Regions from separate parts of the Paenibacillus sp. PK1-4R genome, predicted to be linked through region 2. Evidence: a T-box and tRNA genes for the amino acid it is inferred to sense, from the RefSeq annotation. Region 2 holds a T-box; the other holds one or more tRNA genes.
What was found. The T-box of region 2 lies ahead of tyrS (tyrosine--tRNA ligase). A T-box ahead of a tRNA ligase gene usually reads a tRNA of that ligase, here a tRNA-Tyr.
Positions count from the first base shown of each region.

Region 1: it has a tRNA-Tyr gene. The T-box ahead of tyrS (tyrosine--tRNA ligase) is inferred to sense a tRNA for this amino acid. The anticodon was not compared.

Region 1 covers NZ_CP126535.1:5,828,611-5,836,097, forward strand. The annotation lists gene QNO02_RS25370 (helix-turn-helix domain-containing protein) at 1-79, shown strand, start outside; tRNA gene QNO02_RS25375 (tRNA-Asn) at 136-211, opposite strand; gene QNO02_RS25380 (class I SAM-dependent methyltransferase) at 513-1,439, opposite strand; tRNA gene QNO02_RS25385 (tRNA-Leu) at 1,604-1,682, opposite strand; tRNA gene QNO02_RS25390 (tRNA-Cys) at 1,689-1,762, opposite strand; tRNA gene QNO02_RS25395 (tRNA-Gly) at 1,769-1,843, opposite strand; tRNA gene QNO02_RS25400 (tRNA-Gln) at 1,848-1,922, opposite strand; tRNA gene QNO02_RS25405 (tRNA-His) at 1,945-2,017, opposite strand; tRNA gene QNO02_RS25410 (tRNA-Trp) at 2,047-2,120, opposite strand; tRNA gene QNO02_RS25415 (tRNA-Tyr) at 2,127-2,212, opposite strand; tRNA gene QNO02_RS25420 (tRNA-Thr) at 2,222-2,297, opposite strand; tRNA gene QNO02_RS25425 (tRNA-Phe) at 2,318-2,393, opposite strand; tRNA gene QNO02_RS25430 (tRNA-Asp) at 2,489-2,566, opposite strand; tRNA gene QNO02_RS25435 (tRNA-Met) at 2,594-2,667, opposite strand; tRNA gene QNO02_RS25440 (tRNA-Val) at 2,685-2,760, opposite strand; tRNA gene QNO02_RS25445 (tRNA-Glu) at 2,828-2,899, opposite strand; tRNA gene QNO02_RS25450 (tRNA-Ser) at 2,909-3,000, opposite strand; tRNA gene QNO02_RS25455 (tRNA-Asn) at 3,004-3,079, opposite strand; rRNA gene QNO02_RS25460 (23S ribosomal RNA) at 3,148-6,075, opposite strand; rRNA gene QNO02_RS25465 (16S ribosomal RNA) at 6,388-7,487, opposite strand, start outside.
Region 2 covers NZ_CP126535.1:4,135,440-4,142,926, forward strand. The annotation lists gene QNO02_RS17870 (hypothetical protein) at 1-413, shown strand, start outside; gene QNO02_RS17875 (YxcD family protein) at 419-697, shown strand; gene tyrS (tyrosine--tRNA ligase) at 857-2,119, opposite strand; T-box leader at 2,236-2,463, opposite strand; gene QNO02_RS17885 (DMP19 family protein) at 2,562-3,011, opposite strand; gene QNO02_RS17890 (Imm63 family immunity protein) at 3,032-3,475, opposite strand; gene QNO02_RS17895 (protein adenylyltransferase SelO) at 3,629-5,098, opposite strand; gene QNO02_RS17900 (nucleobase:cation symporter-2 family protein) at 5,408-6,724, opposite strand; gene QNO02_RS17905 (NRDE family protein) at 6,966-7,487, opposite strand, start outside.

The sequences.
Region 1 (7,487 bases), 1.7 Mb from region 2:
ATTCCGTAAATGGGAAGGAATCACCCCCGGCCAGTACCGGGAGCGTAAGCAGAAAGTAGAAGTGTCGAACAGAAATTAGAAAAGGAGCACGATTGTAAGTCGTACCCCTTCGGCCAGCTCGGACACCTCTTCATATGGCTCCCCGAACAGGGCTCGGACCTGTGATAACTCGATTAACCATCGAGTGCTCTACCAACTGAAATAACAGGGAATATGCTTCAGAGATCATCTCTGAAAACGAGGTATGTGTTTTGTTTTTCGTTGTCTCGAACATCTCTAAATAAACGAGGGTCTGGTTCAAAGCGGTCGATGAATTAGTGGCTTCAAAAAAGAGGGAGCTTATAACCTGCTCCCTTCACCTACAACTTCACTTCTGCAATCTTAACTTCATATGTTTCACACGTGCATCTTCTTGTTTGGTAGTACGATGCTTCCTAGTGTCATCTTAGACGTTAGACTACATTGTCAGTCTCAATTCCTGATTATCAGTACACGTGCCAAGCTTACGCGAATTATCGCTTATCCTTAGTGCGAACTGTTTTCATATTGGGTTGTTCAAGTTGAATTAGAATTTTGCCAAACCTTGCTCCACGTGAGAAGGTCACCGTACTATCCCTGTACGTATCCCGAATGTACTTCTCAGCCAATCTGAGAGAATCTTCATCGGATGGGAACTCATACGTATTAAGCCATTCTGGCAGCTGCTCGATAATCTCTTTCACCGGTACTTCAAATGAGTTAACTTCTCTCGTAATAATCATCGTATAAGAATAACCCTTCAAATACAGCAACTGTTGGATATACCCCATATCACCGGCCATGTATGAAGAAGTTACTCCCAGTACATCCTTAAGTTCATCCATTAATGTGTGTTCCTTCTGTCCCGCCATAGTACTTATATACACATACTTCCGGGCGCAATTAATTGCCTGCTCAATCGTTTCCCAATCCGACATCGCCGGACACATGGATGCAAATGCAAAGTCATATTTCTTCTCCCAACCCTTATCCTTAATGGAGATTTCTTCATATCGTTCGTTTACAATTTCGATATTGGATTCCAAAGATGAAGGTATCGTCTCTTTCATAAGGGAGACAAGCAACTCCGAAGGCTCAACTGCGGTCACACTTGCTCCCTTTTCCGCAAAAGGAATGGTAAATATGCCTGAAGCGGCTCCAATGTCCAAAATGGATAACCCTGCGAATTCCACACCCTGGTTTTCAATCCAGCTCATAATGCGTTCAGAACGCTGCTTTCCTTCTTCGGTGAACGACTGTGCATGATAATCCCTGGCCCACCGCTCAAAAGCTTCTTCTGTATTAAAGGGGACGCTTTTCTTCTTATATTTTGAACTTCTCGGACGATTCTTCCATGCCTCTTCCCATACAGAAAGATCAAATAACAGATCGGTATCCGATACATTTTTTCCATCAGTCACTCTACTTCACTCCTCCACATTAAAGACTTTACTTATCTACAATATACTTTATATAATCATACGTCAATCTTTAACTCTAGATTTTCTTACTGCACATAAATCGTTTCATATAAAATAAAAATAGCCCTACACATTGCATAAGCAACATGTAGGGCTATTCAATATACCGGCGAGAGGACTCGAACCTCCACGGTTTCCCACTCGATTTTGAGTCGAGCGCGTCTGCCATTCCGCCACGCCGGCATATGCTGGAGGCGCCACCCAGATTCGAACTGGGGATAAAGCTTTTGCAGAGCTGTGCCTTACCACTTGGCTATGGCGCCATATTTTGGAGCGGACGACGGGAATCGAACCCGCGACCCTCGCCTTGGCAAGGCGATGCTCTACCGCTGAGCCACGTCCGCATAATGGCTGGGGATATAGGATTTGAACCTATGCATGACGGAGTCAAAGTCCGTTGCCTTACCGCTTGGCTAATCCCCAATAAAAAATGAAAAAACAAAGGGGCGATCGAGGGGAATTGAACCCCCGAATGCCGGATCCACAAACCGGTGCGTTAACCACTTCGCCACGATCGCCACAAAAGGTTATTATCTAAAAAGTTAATTGGCAGGGGCAGCAGGAATTGAACCCACACCAACGGTTTTGGAGACCGTTGTTCTACCTTTAAACTATGCCCCTAAAAACTGGTGGAGGATGATGGATTCGAACCACCGAACCCGTACGGGAGCAGATTTACAGTCTGATGCGTTTGGCCACTTCGCTAATCCTCCAGGATTACATGGTGCCGGCGAGAGGACTTGAACCCCCAACCTACTGATTACAAGTCAGTTGCTCTACCAGTTGAGCTACACCGGCATATTAAATTGTTTTGAAAATGGTGGCTCGGGACGGAATCGAACCGCCGACACGAGGATTTTCAGTCCTCTGCTCTACCGACTGAGCTACCGAGCCATAATAAAGTCTAATCTTAATTCCTTACACTTTATATAGGGCATCAGTGCCATACAGCAGATGTAGTGAACAGTTTGCCTCATGTAAAGATTAAATGGCGGAACCGACGGGATTCGAACCCGCGATCTCCTGCGTGACAGGCAGGCATGTTAGGCCAACTACACCACGGTTCCAGATCACTTTCTCAAAGGAAAGTATAATTGCGGGGGCAGGATTTGAACCTGCGGCCTTCGGGTTATGAGCCCGACGAGCTACCGGGCTGCTCCACCCCGCGTCGTTATAAAGTTTATATGGTGGAGGCTGAGGGGATCGAACCCCCGACCCTCTGCTTGTAAGGCAGATGCTCTCCCAGCTGAGCTAAGCCTCCAAACAACACATTTATGATCATACCATAATCTTGTTGTAAAAATCAACTTCTTTTTTTGAAGTTATTATGACCCGTAGGGGATTCGAACCCCTGTTACCTCCGTGAAAGGGAGGTGTCTTAACCCCTTGACCAACGGGCCTTAATATTATGGCGGAGAGAGAGGGATTCGAACCCTCGAGACGCTTGTGACGCCTACACGATTTCCAATCGTGCTCCTTCGGCCAGCTCGGACACCTCTCCATATGGCTCCCCGAACAGGGCTCGAACCTGTGACAACTCGATTAACAGTCGAGTGCTCTACCAACTGAGCTATCAGGGAATATGCTTCAGAGATCGTTCTCTGAAAACTAGATTCGAAACGAAACATGCGAATTACAACTTGCATATTTGGATAAGCCCTCGACCGATTAGTACTGGTCAGCTCCATGCATTGCTGCACTTCCACCCCCAGCCTATCTACCTCGTCGTCTTCAAGGGGTCTTACATACTGGGAAATCTCATCTTGAGGGGGGCTTCACGCTTAGATGCTTTCAGCGTTTATCCCGTCCGTACATAGCTACCCAGCGGTGCTCCTGGCGGAACAACTGGTACACCAGCGGTACGTCCATCCCGGTCCTCTCGTACTAAGGACAGCTCCTCTCAAATTTCCTACGCCCACGACAGATAGGGACCGAACTGTCTCACGACGTTCTGAACCCAGCTCGCGTACCGCTTTAATGGGCGAACAGCCCAACCCTTGGGACCTACTTCAGCCCCAGGATGCGATGAGCCGACATCGAGGTGCCAAACCTCCCCGTCGATGTGGACTCTTGGGGGAGATAAGCCTGTTATCCCCAGGGTAGCTTTTATCCGTTGAGCGATGGCCCTTCCATGCGGTACCACCGGATCACTAAGCCCGACTTTCGTCCCTGCTCGACTTGTAGGTCTCGCAGTCAAGCTCCCTTATGCCTTTGCACTCTTCGAATGATTTCCAACCATTCTGAGGGAACCTTTGGGCGCCTCCGTTACTCTTTAGGAGGCGACCGCCCCAGTCAAACTGCCCACCTGACACTGTCCCCGCACCGGATTACGGTACCAGGTTAGAACCTAGATACGATCAGGGTGGTATCCCAACGTTGCCTCCATGGAAGCTTGCGCTCCCACTTCAAAGGCTCCCACCTATCCTGTACAGATCGTACCCAAATTCAATATCAAGCTGCAGTAAAGCTCCATGGGGTCTTTCCGTCTTGTCGCGGGTAACCTGCATCTTCACAGGTATTAAAATTTCACCGGATCTCTCGTTGAGACAGCGCCCAAGTCGTTACGCCATTCGTGCGGGTCAGAATTTACCTGACAAGGAATTTCGCTACCTTAGGACCGTTATAGTTACGGCCGCCGTTTACTGGGGCTTCGGTTCACAGCTTCGGGATTGCTCCCTAACCACTCCCCTTAACCTTCCAGCACCGGGCAGGCGTCAGCCCGTATACTTCGCCTTACGGCTTCGCACAGACCTGTGTTTTTGCTAAACAGTCGCTTGGGCCTTTTCACTGCGGCCCCCTCGTGCTATTCACACTACCGGGGCACCCCTTCTCCCGAAGTTACGGGGTCATTTTGCCGAGTTCCTTAACGAGAGTTCTTCCGCGCGCCTTAGAATACTCTTCTCGCCTACCTGTGTCGGTTTGCGGTACGGGCACCTTCACCTGGCTAGAGGCTTTTCTTGGCAGTGTGAGATCATGACCTTCGCTACTACAATTTTCGCTCCCCATCACAGCTCAGCCTTACAATGTGCGGATTTGCCTACACATCAGCCTTACTGCTTAGACGGACATCCATCAGTCCGCGTCACTACCCTACTGCGTCCCCCCATTGCTCATAACGGCTTACGGTGGTACAGGAATTTCGACCTGTTGTCCTTCGACTACGCCTTTCGGCCTCGCCTTAGGTCCCGACTTACCCTGAGCGGACGAGCCTTCCTCAGGAACCCTTAGGCTTTCGGCGGATCAGATTCTCACTGATCTTTTCGTTACTCATACCGGCATTCTCACTTGTATAATGTCCAGCGCTCCTTACGGTACACCTTCAACCCTTATACAACGCTCCCCTACCCCTGATGCAAAGCATCAAGCCATAGCTTCGGTGGTGTGTTTAGCCCCGTTACATTTTCGGCGCAGAGTCACTCGACCAGTGAGCTATTACGCACTCTTTCAATGGTGGCTGCTTCTAAGCCAACATCCTGGTTGTCTGTGCAACTCCACATCCTTTCCCACTTAACACACACTTGGGGACCTTAGCTGATGGTCTGGGCTGTTTCCCTTTTGACAATGGATCTTAGCACTCACTGTCTGACTCCCGGAAGTAAGTCTATGGCATTCGGAGTTTGACTGAGCTTGGTAACCCTTGCGGGCCCCGCACCCAATCAGTGCTCTACCTCCACGACTCTGTTTTCCGAGGCTAGCCCTAAAGCTATTTCGGGGAGAACCAGCTATCTCCGAGTTCGATTGGAATTTCTCCGCTACCCCCACCTCATCCCCGCATTTTTCAACATGCGTGGGTTCGGGCCTCCAGTGCGTGTTACCGCACCTTCACCCTGGACAGGGGTAGATCACCCGGTTTCGGGTCTACGTCCACGTACTAAGTCGCCCTATTCAGACTCGCTTTCGCTGCGGCTCCGGCTCTTCACCTTAACCTTGCACGGGAACGTAACTCGCCGGTTCATTCTACAAAAGGCACGCCATCACCCCTAAAACGGGCTCTGACTTTTTGTAAGCACACGGTTTCAGGTTCTATTTCACTCCCCTTCCGGGGTGCTTTTCACCTTTCCCTCACGGTACTGCTTCACTATCGGTCGCTAGGAAGTATTTAGCCTTGGCAGATGGTCCTGCCGGATTCATACGGGGTTTCACGTGCCCCGCACTACTCGGGATCCGTCTCGGAGGGAACAGACTTTCAATTACAGGGCTTTTACCTTCTTTGGCGGGCCTTTCCAGACCTCTTCGCTTAACCGGTTCCTTTGTAACTCCATGTGAGACGTCCCACAACCCCAAAGAGCAAGCTCTCTGGTTTGGGCTTCTCCGCGTTCGCTCGCCGCTACTGACGGAATCACTATTGTTTTCTCTTCCTCAGGGTACTTAGATGTTTCAGTTCCCCTGGTATGCCTCTACACAACCTATGTATTCAGTTGTGAGTAACTGGAAATTACCCCAGCTGGGTTTCCCCATTCGGACACCCCCGGATCAAAGCTTGCTTACAGCTCCCCGAGGCAGTTTCGTTGTTCGCCACGTCCTTCATCGGCTCCTAGCGCCTAGGCATCCTCCGTGTGCTCTTAGTAGCTTAACCATTTTGTTCCGGTTTCGGTCGCTCGCTTCCCTTGGTTTGGACTGCGTCCAAATCCAAAAGTCGCTCTCACCCGATACCATCACAAAAGCAATTTAACTACCTTTATACACTTCACTTGTTTACACAAGATCAGCTTAAAGGAATGTTCTAATTCGCGTTTGTTTCGTTTCGATATCTAGTTTTCAAAGAACAAGCTCCATGCAAAAGCAAGCTGTTTGAGAGTTTGAGCTCTCAAAACCGAACAACGAGTGAGTGTTTTGCAGCTAAGCTGCATATTTGAATGTTTCCGTTGCAGGAAACGATTCTCCATAGAAAGGAGGTGATCCAGCCGCACCTTCCGATACGGCTACCTTGTTACGACTTCACCCCAATCATCTATCCCACCTTCGGCGGCTGGCTCCTTGCGGTTACCCCACCGACTTCGGGTGTTATAAACTCTCGTGGTGTGACGGGCGGTGTGTACAAGACCCGGGAACGTATTCACCGCGGCATGCTGATCCGCGATTACTAGCAATTCCGACTTCATGCAGGCGAGTTGCAGCCTGCAATCCGAACTGAGACCGGCTTTGTTGGGATTGGCTCCATCTCGCGATTTCGCAGCCCGTTGTACCGGCCATTGTAGTACGTGTGTAGCCCAGGTCATAAGGGGCATGATGATTTGACGTCATCCCCACCTTCCTCCGGTTTGTCACCGGCAGTCTATCTAGAGTGCCCACCCGAAGTGCTGGCAACTAAATATAAGGGTTGCGCTCGTTGCGGGACTTAACCCAACATCTCACGACACGAGCTGACGACAACCATGCACCACCTGTCTTGAATGTTCCGAAGAAAAGGTACATCTCTGTACCGGTCATTCAGATGTCAAGACCTGGTAAGGTTCTTCGCGTTGCTTCGAATTAAACCACATACTCCACTGCTTGTGCGGGTCCCCGTCAATTCCTTTGAGTTTCAGTCTTGCGACCGTACTCCCCAGGCGGAGTGCTTAATGTGTTAACTTCGGCACCAAGGGTATCGAAACCCCTAACACCTAGCACTCATCGTTTACGGCGTGGACTACCAGGGTATCTAATCCTGTTTGCTCCCCACGCTTTCGCGCCTCAGCGTCAGTTACAGCCCAGAGAGTCGCCTTCGCCACTGGTGTTCCTCCACATATCTACGCATTTCACCGCTACACGTGGAATTCCACTCTCCTCTTCTGCACTCAAGTCACCCAGTTTCCAGTGCGATCCGGGGTTGAGCCCCGGGATTAAACACCAGACTTAAATGACCGCCTGCGCGCGCTTTACGCCCAATAATTCCGGACAACGCTTGCCCCCTACGTATTACCGCGGCTGCTGGCACGTAGTTAGCCGGGGCTTTCTTCTCAGGTACCGTCACCTTGAGAGCAGTTACTCTCCCAAGCGTTCTTCCCT
Region 2 (7,487 bases):
CAGCGGATGCTAGACGTGGTGGCGGATTCAAATCCGGTACAAAAAGTTATACCAACACTCCTAAGAAATCCGACTCCAACAACAACGTGAATCAATCCAATTCCGGTAATAACTCCGGTACTGGTGCAGCTGCAACCCGTGGTGGTGGATTCTTCGGCGGTGGCGGCGGATTCATGAAAGGCATGATGCTTGGTGGTCTTGCTGGTATGATGTTTGGCGGATTGTTCGGTGGCATGGGCGCTCTGGGTAACATCCTCGGATTGCTCGTGAACGTTGCAGCAATCATGTTGATTGTTATGCTGGCTATGGCACTCTTCAGAGCCATCTCCAATCGTCGTAAACCTGCAGCGGATGGTCGTTATGACCGTCGCAATGATCGTGATGATGACCGTAACAGAAACGGACGGTACTAATCTCTATGGTTCTGAGCATGGATGAAATTGTGAATGCAATCTGTATTCATATGGCAGAACGTAAGGGTGTACGTCCAACCGATGTGAATGTAGAACTGAGCTGGGAAGAAGATACAGGTTATTCCGCTGAAGTTTGGATCCAAGGACGCAGTCAATATCTGGTCGAGTCCAATATGATTGAAGCGATTCTTCGCTACCTGCACAGTGAATACAACATCCGGGCGTACCGTGAGAATGTACGACTTGATCTGGATGAAGAAATCACAGCGATCGTTAATCAATAAACTATAGGTCAAGTAATGACCTCTTATACTAAAGACCGTCTCCCCTTCTGTCGCCTGACAGAGATGGAAGACGGTCTTTTTGTTTCTGTATTTGTATCTTTATTTGTGTGTCTATTCTAGTCTCTATACGTGCCTGTGTTACGTACTATTTCTTGGAAACTACGATTGAAGTTTGACCAAGCTGTAGTTCTTCTTACCTTTACGGATAATGATGAATTTACCGCCAATGGCGTGTTCTGCAGACACTGTGAATTCAAGCTCCGTGATTTTCTCACCATTCATGGAGATCGCACCTTTGGTGACATCCTCACGCGCCTGGCGTTTGGATGGCTCCAGGCCGAGATCTACGAGCCAGTCCACGATATTTTTCGCTTCGCCGTCCGTCTCGAATGTTGGCATTTCCTTGAATCCCTGCTCGATTTCATCCGCCGTCAGGGAACGGATATCACCACTGAACAGCGCCGCTGTAATACGTTTAGCCTGTTCGAGCATTTCTTCGCCGTGAACGAATTTTGTCATTTCTTCCGCGAGTGCTTTCTGTGCTTCACGTCTGTGCGGCTCTGTCTCTACCTTTTCAGCCAAAGCTTCAATTTCTTCTTTGCTCAGGAAGGTAAAGTATTTCAGGTATTTGATCACATCACGGTCATCTGTATTCGCCCAGAACTGGTAGAATTCAAATGGTGTCGTTTTGTTCGGATCAAGCCAGATTGCTCCGCCAGCTGTTTTACCAAATTTCGTACCGTCGGATTTGAGCATGAGCGGAATAGTCAGACCGTACGCCTTCGCTTCAGATCCTTCTTTTTTACGAATCAGATCAAGACCACTCGTGATATTCCCCCATTGATCAGAACCGCCGATTTGAAGCTGTACATCTTCGTTCTGGAACAGGTGCAGGTAGTCGAGTGATTGAAGGATCTGGTAGGAAAACTCGGTAAAAGAAATTCCGCCTTCCAGTCTGCTCGCAACTACATCCTTAGCCAGCATGGTGTTGAGGTTAAAGTTTTTGCCGTAGTCACGCAAGAATTCAATGACATTGATCTTGTGCGTCCAATCGTAGTTGTTCACCATGCGAACCTGATTATCACCGTCTGTTACAAACAACTTCTTCATCTGTGCTGTCAGTGCATCCACATTCTCCTGCACTTGCTCCATCGTTTGCAAAGAACGTTCTGCCTGACGACCACTTGGATCACCAATTGTGCCCGTAGCCCCACCAATCAAAATAACCGGACGGTGTCCTGCCAGTTGAAAACGTTTCAGCATCATGAATGGAATGAGATGTCCGATATGCATGCTATCCCCTGTAGGGTCAACGCCACAGTACAATGAAACTGATTTGGTTTCGGTCAACTCACGCAGTCCCTCTGCATCCGTCTGCTGGTTAATGGCGTCACGCCACTGTAGTTCATCAATAATATTCATTCGTATAACCCCTTTTCTATCCTCAAGATTCAGTCATGATCTACGTTAAATTACGAAATAACACGCTGGAACGGCTTTTTTGGACACAAAAAAATCGCCTCCTTGTCTTCATTAGACACAGGGACGATTATCATAACCGTGGTACCACCCAAATTGCATGGACAACACGTGACCTTAACACGTTATCCATACCACTTTTGGCAATATATCGTTTGCCCATCCGCTTGGCATTACCCAAGTACTCCAGAGTGTAATTCGCAGCCCTTGTATGTATCAGGTTCCATCAACCCCTGACTTTCTGTAACAGGGACAAAGCCGCTACTGCGCTCTATCAACGTGATTCATGTATTCAATTTATAGCAAGTATAGCCGAACGTTTCAGTCATTGCAAGACCAAGTATTAATCATTGAACAGAACAACGCATGCATAGTTGAAACCAGATTATATGATCATCATGTTCAATTTTCCGTGATAATAACCATAGGCTTTCTCCGCGATCTGATCCTCATTGTTCCAAAACTGCTGGTCCAGCGCATCTAACTGCTGCTCTTGTTCCTTTGTCAGGAATTTAGGAATATCCCACAACTCAGTAAGCCTTTCATCCTCTTTCAAGTGCTCAATGCAGCCGTATGCTGACGTTATAATCTCCACGACTTGAGTCGCACCAATGATATGTAATGCCCGCAATGCGTAACGGTACACCTCTTCCCCCCAGTTACAGAAAAACTGTATAAAACCGCCATTAAAGATATCCGCCTCTAACAGCCACAAAGCAGCAATGTCCTGCTCGTTCGAAGTCAACGAAGTCCAGCCCTGTTCAGATTCATTCTTTTTCTCGACAAATAACACAGCATAGTCATACCATACATCATTAATATTTTGCTCACTCACGTTACACACCTCACTTTTCTTTATGCCATGCTCTCTAACTCCTGACGTTTACCCGTCTGATGCCAATGTAAATACGGATTACCGATCTGCTGGAAGGCTTCCAGAACACCCCTGTTCAGGTCCTTCATCACTTCATTTGTATAGTTCAAATGCGTCTTTTTATTATCCACGCCATGTCTTTCCAACAACCCTACATGCGTCGCAGTGAAAATAATATCTTCCAGCAACCAATAGATGACTTCATCCGGCTGTTTCACCCGTTTCTCCAATGAGACAAGACCACGTTCGTATATTCGAACGATATACGTATCTTCTCCACTCTCTACATAGGGCACACCATCCCATTTAAAGCTCTCAAACAAGCGGTTAACATAGTTCTGCATCTGTTCCCTAGGGAAAGATGTACGCTCTAAAAGCTGTAAAAGGATGTCTGCCAATTGTTGTTTGCTTAACATGTTGGACATGAATGCACCTGCCTCTGTAAAAGTAAATCTCTACTTCTCTAATTATTGCATGACATTCTCCAAATTCAATACCCTCGTTGGATTCTAACGTCGAAGACAGAATGAAAAATGAAAAAGCTGCCCAAGGCAGCCTCCTCATTCCATACTATTCAATCAGGTTCCACAAAAAGTCTGATACGAAGTATTGCATTGTGCAGGCAGTTCGGCATATTCAGCCTGCTCAGGTGAGTGCGCAAACGGATCTGAAAGAACTGCCAAAAGCTTCTGCATCACGCTAAGATCTCCGTGGTTCTCCGCTCGCTCAAGGGCTTCCTCAACCCGATGATTGCGAGGGATGACCGCTGGATTGTTCGTTCTCATCAACTGCCGAGAGACTTCCTTCTCCTCTTGCTGTCTTTCCAATCTTGCTTGCCACCGCTCATTCCATTCAGCAAATTCTGGCGTGCCAAACAAAGCTGTCCCTTCCAACCTATCAAAGGTCAATGCCAGAAACGTATTGGTGTAATCTGCACTATGCTTCTCCATAAGTTCAAGAAGATCCTTGATCAGCGCTTCATCTTCGGCCTCTTCATCCAACAAGCCCAATTTGGCACGCATTCCCTTGAGCCAATGATGATGGTACAATTCAGAAAATTGTGCCATAGCATCCTGAGCGAGTTGCACCGCCTGTTCTTCATCTTCATGCAACAACGGCAGAAGTGTCTCGGCAAAACGAGCCAAATTCCACCCGGCAATATACGGTTGATTACCATAAGCATAGCGACCTTGCCTGTCAATGGAGCTGAATACGGTTGAAGGATTGTAAGCATCCATAAAGGCGCACGGACCATAATCGATGGTCTCACCACTAATGGCCATGTTATCCGTGTTCATCACGCCATGAATGAATCCAACATGCTGCCACTGGGCAATGAGAGCCGCCTGCCGCTTAATCACTTCCTGAAGGAGCAGAAGATAACGATTTTCGACGTGAGCAACCTCAGGATAATGTCGATTCAATGTGTAATCAGCCAACGCCCGGAGATCTTCAATAGATCCCCACCTTGCTGCGTACTGAAAGGTTGCTACCCGGATGTGACTGGAAGCCACCCGGGTTAATATAGCCCCAGGCCGCTCTGTTTCGCGGATAATGTTTTCTCCTGTTGATACCACCGCCAGACTGCGTGTCGTTGGGATACCCAGTGCATACATCGCTTCACTAATAATATACTCTCGCAACATGGGCCCTACAGCAGCACGTCCATCTCCTCCACGAGAGTACGGTGTTCTTCCTGAACCTTTCAGCTGGATATCCACTCGCTCGCCCTGTGGCGTAATCTGTTCACCCAGCAGCAAAGCACGTCCATCACCAAGCATGTTGAAATTTCCGAATTGATGTCCTGCATAGGCCTGAGCCAGAGGCTCAGCTCCTTCCGGAATCAGGTTACCTGCAAAAATTTGTGCTCCTTCCTCACTGTCAAGAGACTCCACATCCAGTCCCAAGCTGGAAGCAAGCAGTCTATTAAAAATGATTAGCTTTGGTGATTGAACAGGCACTGCGCCCTGACTTGTATAGAAGGGTTGCGGTAACTCCGCATAACTATTCTCCAAGTTCCACCCTTTGTTCAATGTTTCTTGTTGCATGTGATCACAACTCCTTTTCTGCACCAGGGATATCCCTTGGTTATATTGTAGCCTTGTGAACCGATGCTCATTTATGTAGTCGCATGGAAATTCAATTCAAGAGGATGTTGACTTAAACGAACATATTAAATGTTCTTGATGAAACTTTAGCATATTTGCATGCCTTTTGCATTCCTCATGAATCGTAAGCAAAAAAAATCCAAGAGGTTTCTTTGCCAAGTGGAATCATTGTCTTTCATTCCACTTCCCAGAAAACCATCTTGGATCTATTCCACTTACTACCAGATGACACGTCTGTTATTACAAGGATTACGTGTGTGCTTCTTGAGCCTGTATAGGCTGTACTGGCAAGCTCTCTTTTTTCAAAGCGAGGTTAAAGAAGACATTAAGCAGGATCGCTGACAGGCTTCCCGTGATAATACCATCGCTAACAATAATCCGAATACTCTGAGGAAGCTGGGCAAACAGATCGGGTACAGCAGTAACACCGAGCCCAAGCGAAACGGAGCAAGCCACGATTAATAGATTGGATTGTTTTCCAAAATCAACGTTTTGCAGCATTTTGATCCCGGATGAGACGACCATTCCAAACAGGACAACAGTCGCTCCTCCGAGGACAGCACTTGGAATAATGGTTGCAAAAGCAGCTACCTTCGGAATAAGTCCCAGAAAGACCAGAATACCTCCGGCTGCAACAACAACATTGGTCGTTTTCACTTTGGAGAGCTGAACCAAACCAACATTCTGTGCAAATGTATTGTATGGAAAAGCATTAAATATGCCGCCCAGGACAAACGCGAGACCTTCTGCGCGATATCCCCGTGCCAGATCTTTTTCGTTGATCGGTTGATCACAGATTTTGCTCAAAGCCATAAATACACCTGTTGATTCGATGATAACGACTGTACCTACAATAATCATTGTGATGATTGGGCCGATTTCGAAGGTAGGCCACCCAAAGTAAAAGGGTTGAGGTAAATGGAACCAAGAGGCTTCCTGTACAGCGGCAAAATTTACTTTTCCCATGAAGGCTGCGATGAGGGTCCCCACGATAATACCAAGGAGAACAGCCAGAGATTTAAAAAAACCGGGAGCATATCGATTCAGGATTAGAATGAACAGTAATACACCAAATGAAAGCGCCAAATTGTCCAAACTTCCGAAATTCTCGCTGTTTGCTCCACCAGCCATATTTTTAATACCGGTTGGAATTAACGCAAGACCGATGATCGTTACCACTGTACCAATCACAACTGGCGGAAACAATTTGACGATTTTGCTAAAAAATACAGCAAAGATGACGATAAATAACCCGGCTGCGATGATCGACCCATATATGGCAGGAATCCCGTATTGCGATCCAATCGCAATCATGGGTGTCACCGCTACAAAAGAACTTCCGAGCACCGCTGGCAAACCAATACCCAAGTACTTTCCTTTCCGAGCCTGAAGCCATGTTGCAATCCCACACGTTAACAGGTCAATGGAAACCAGATACGCCAACTGCTCTGCAGTCAGATTTAGTGCTCTGCCCACAAGCAAAGGCACCAGAATTGCTCCCGCATACATCGCGAGTACGTGCTGAATCCCCAGTGAAAAAACTCTCATCTTTTTGGTTTCTTTCATCCCACGTTGCCCCCCTGAAATTAGAATCAACTGAACCGCTGCAAAATCATGTTATGTTGATTCACATTATATAAACTATTCAGGGAAGTTCCATGATTCATAACATAGAATTGTGATAAGAGATAAAGAGCCCAACTAAAATTGGGCATGTTATACAAAAGGAATTCTCATACCGTTTATGTCGCGTTATATAAGTTGACACATTAATGCATAAGGTCTGAACATCATTTATTTCATATTCTCAGCTTGTCCAGTTGAGAGGCTTAATGTTAAAACGTTGCTCCATTACCTCTCCGTTCTGGTGAACCATCTCCGTAAAAAACACTTCTTCTCTGTTCATCAGAACAACGGATGAAGCTCTGGTCCCATAGTCGAATTTCTCACTTCTAACGAAGATGGGTGATAACAAACGTTCCCACTCCAATGGAACGCCTGTATGAGGCAAGAGTTCATCCACTGAAGGATCTGCAATTTGCAGCAAACCTAACATTTGTTCTGTCAGGGTATCTTCGTCTTCCCCTTGAATGATTTTCTCCAGCCCTTCTCTCCCACGTTTCACCTTGGGCCAATCTGTATTAATCAAGTGATTACTAATCCCGTATATTCCCGGTTTCAACTTCATTACAACATTACCCACATTAGAATAATAATAGAGGTCGTCAGGATCACCTACTAACAAATTGTAGCCAGGATATTCATTGCGACTTCTCTCCGCATGTTGTATATATTTCTCAGGTGTGGACGTTCCTTTTAAAAAGTCAGC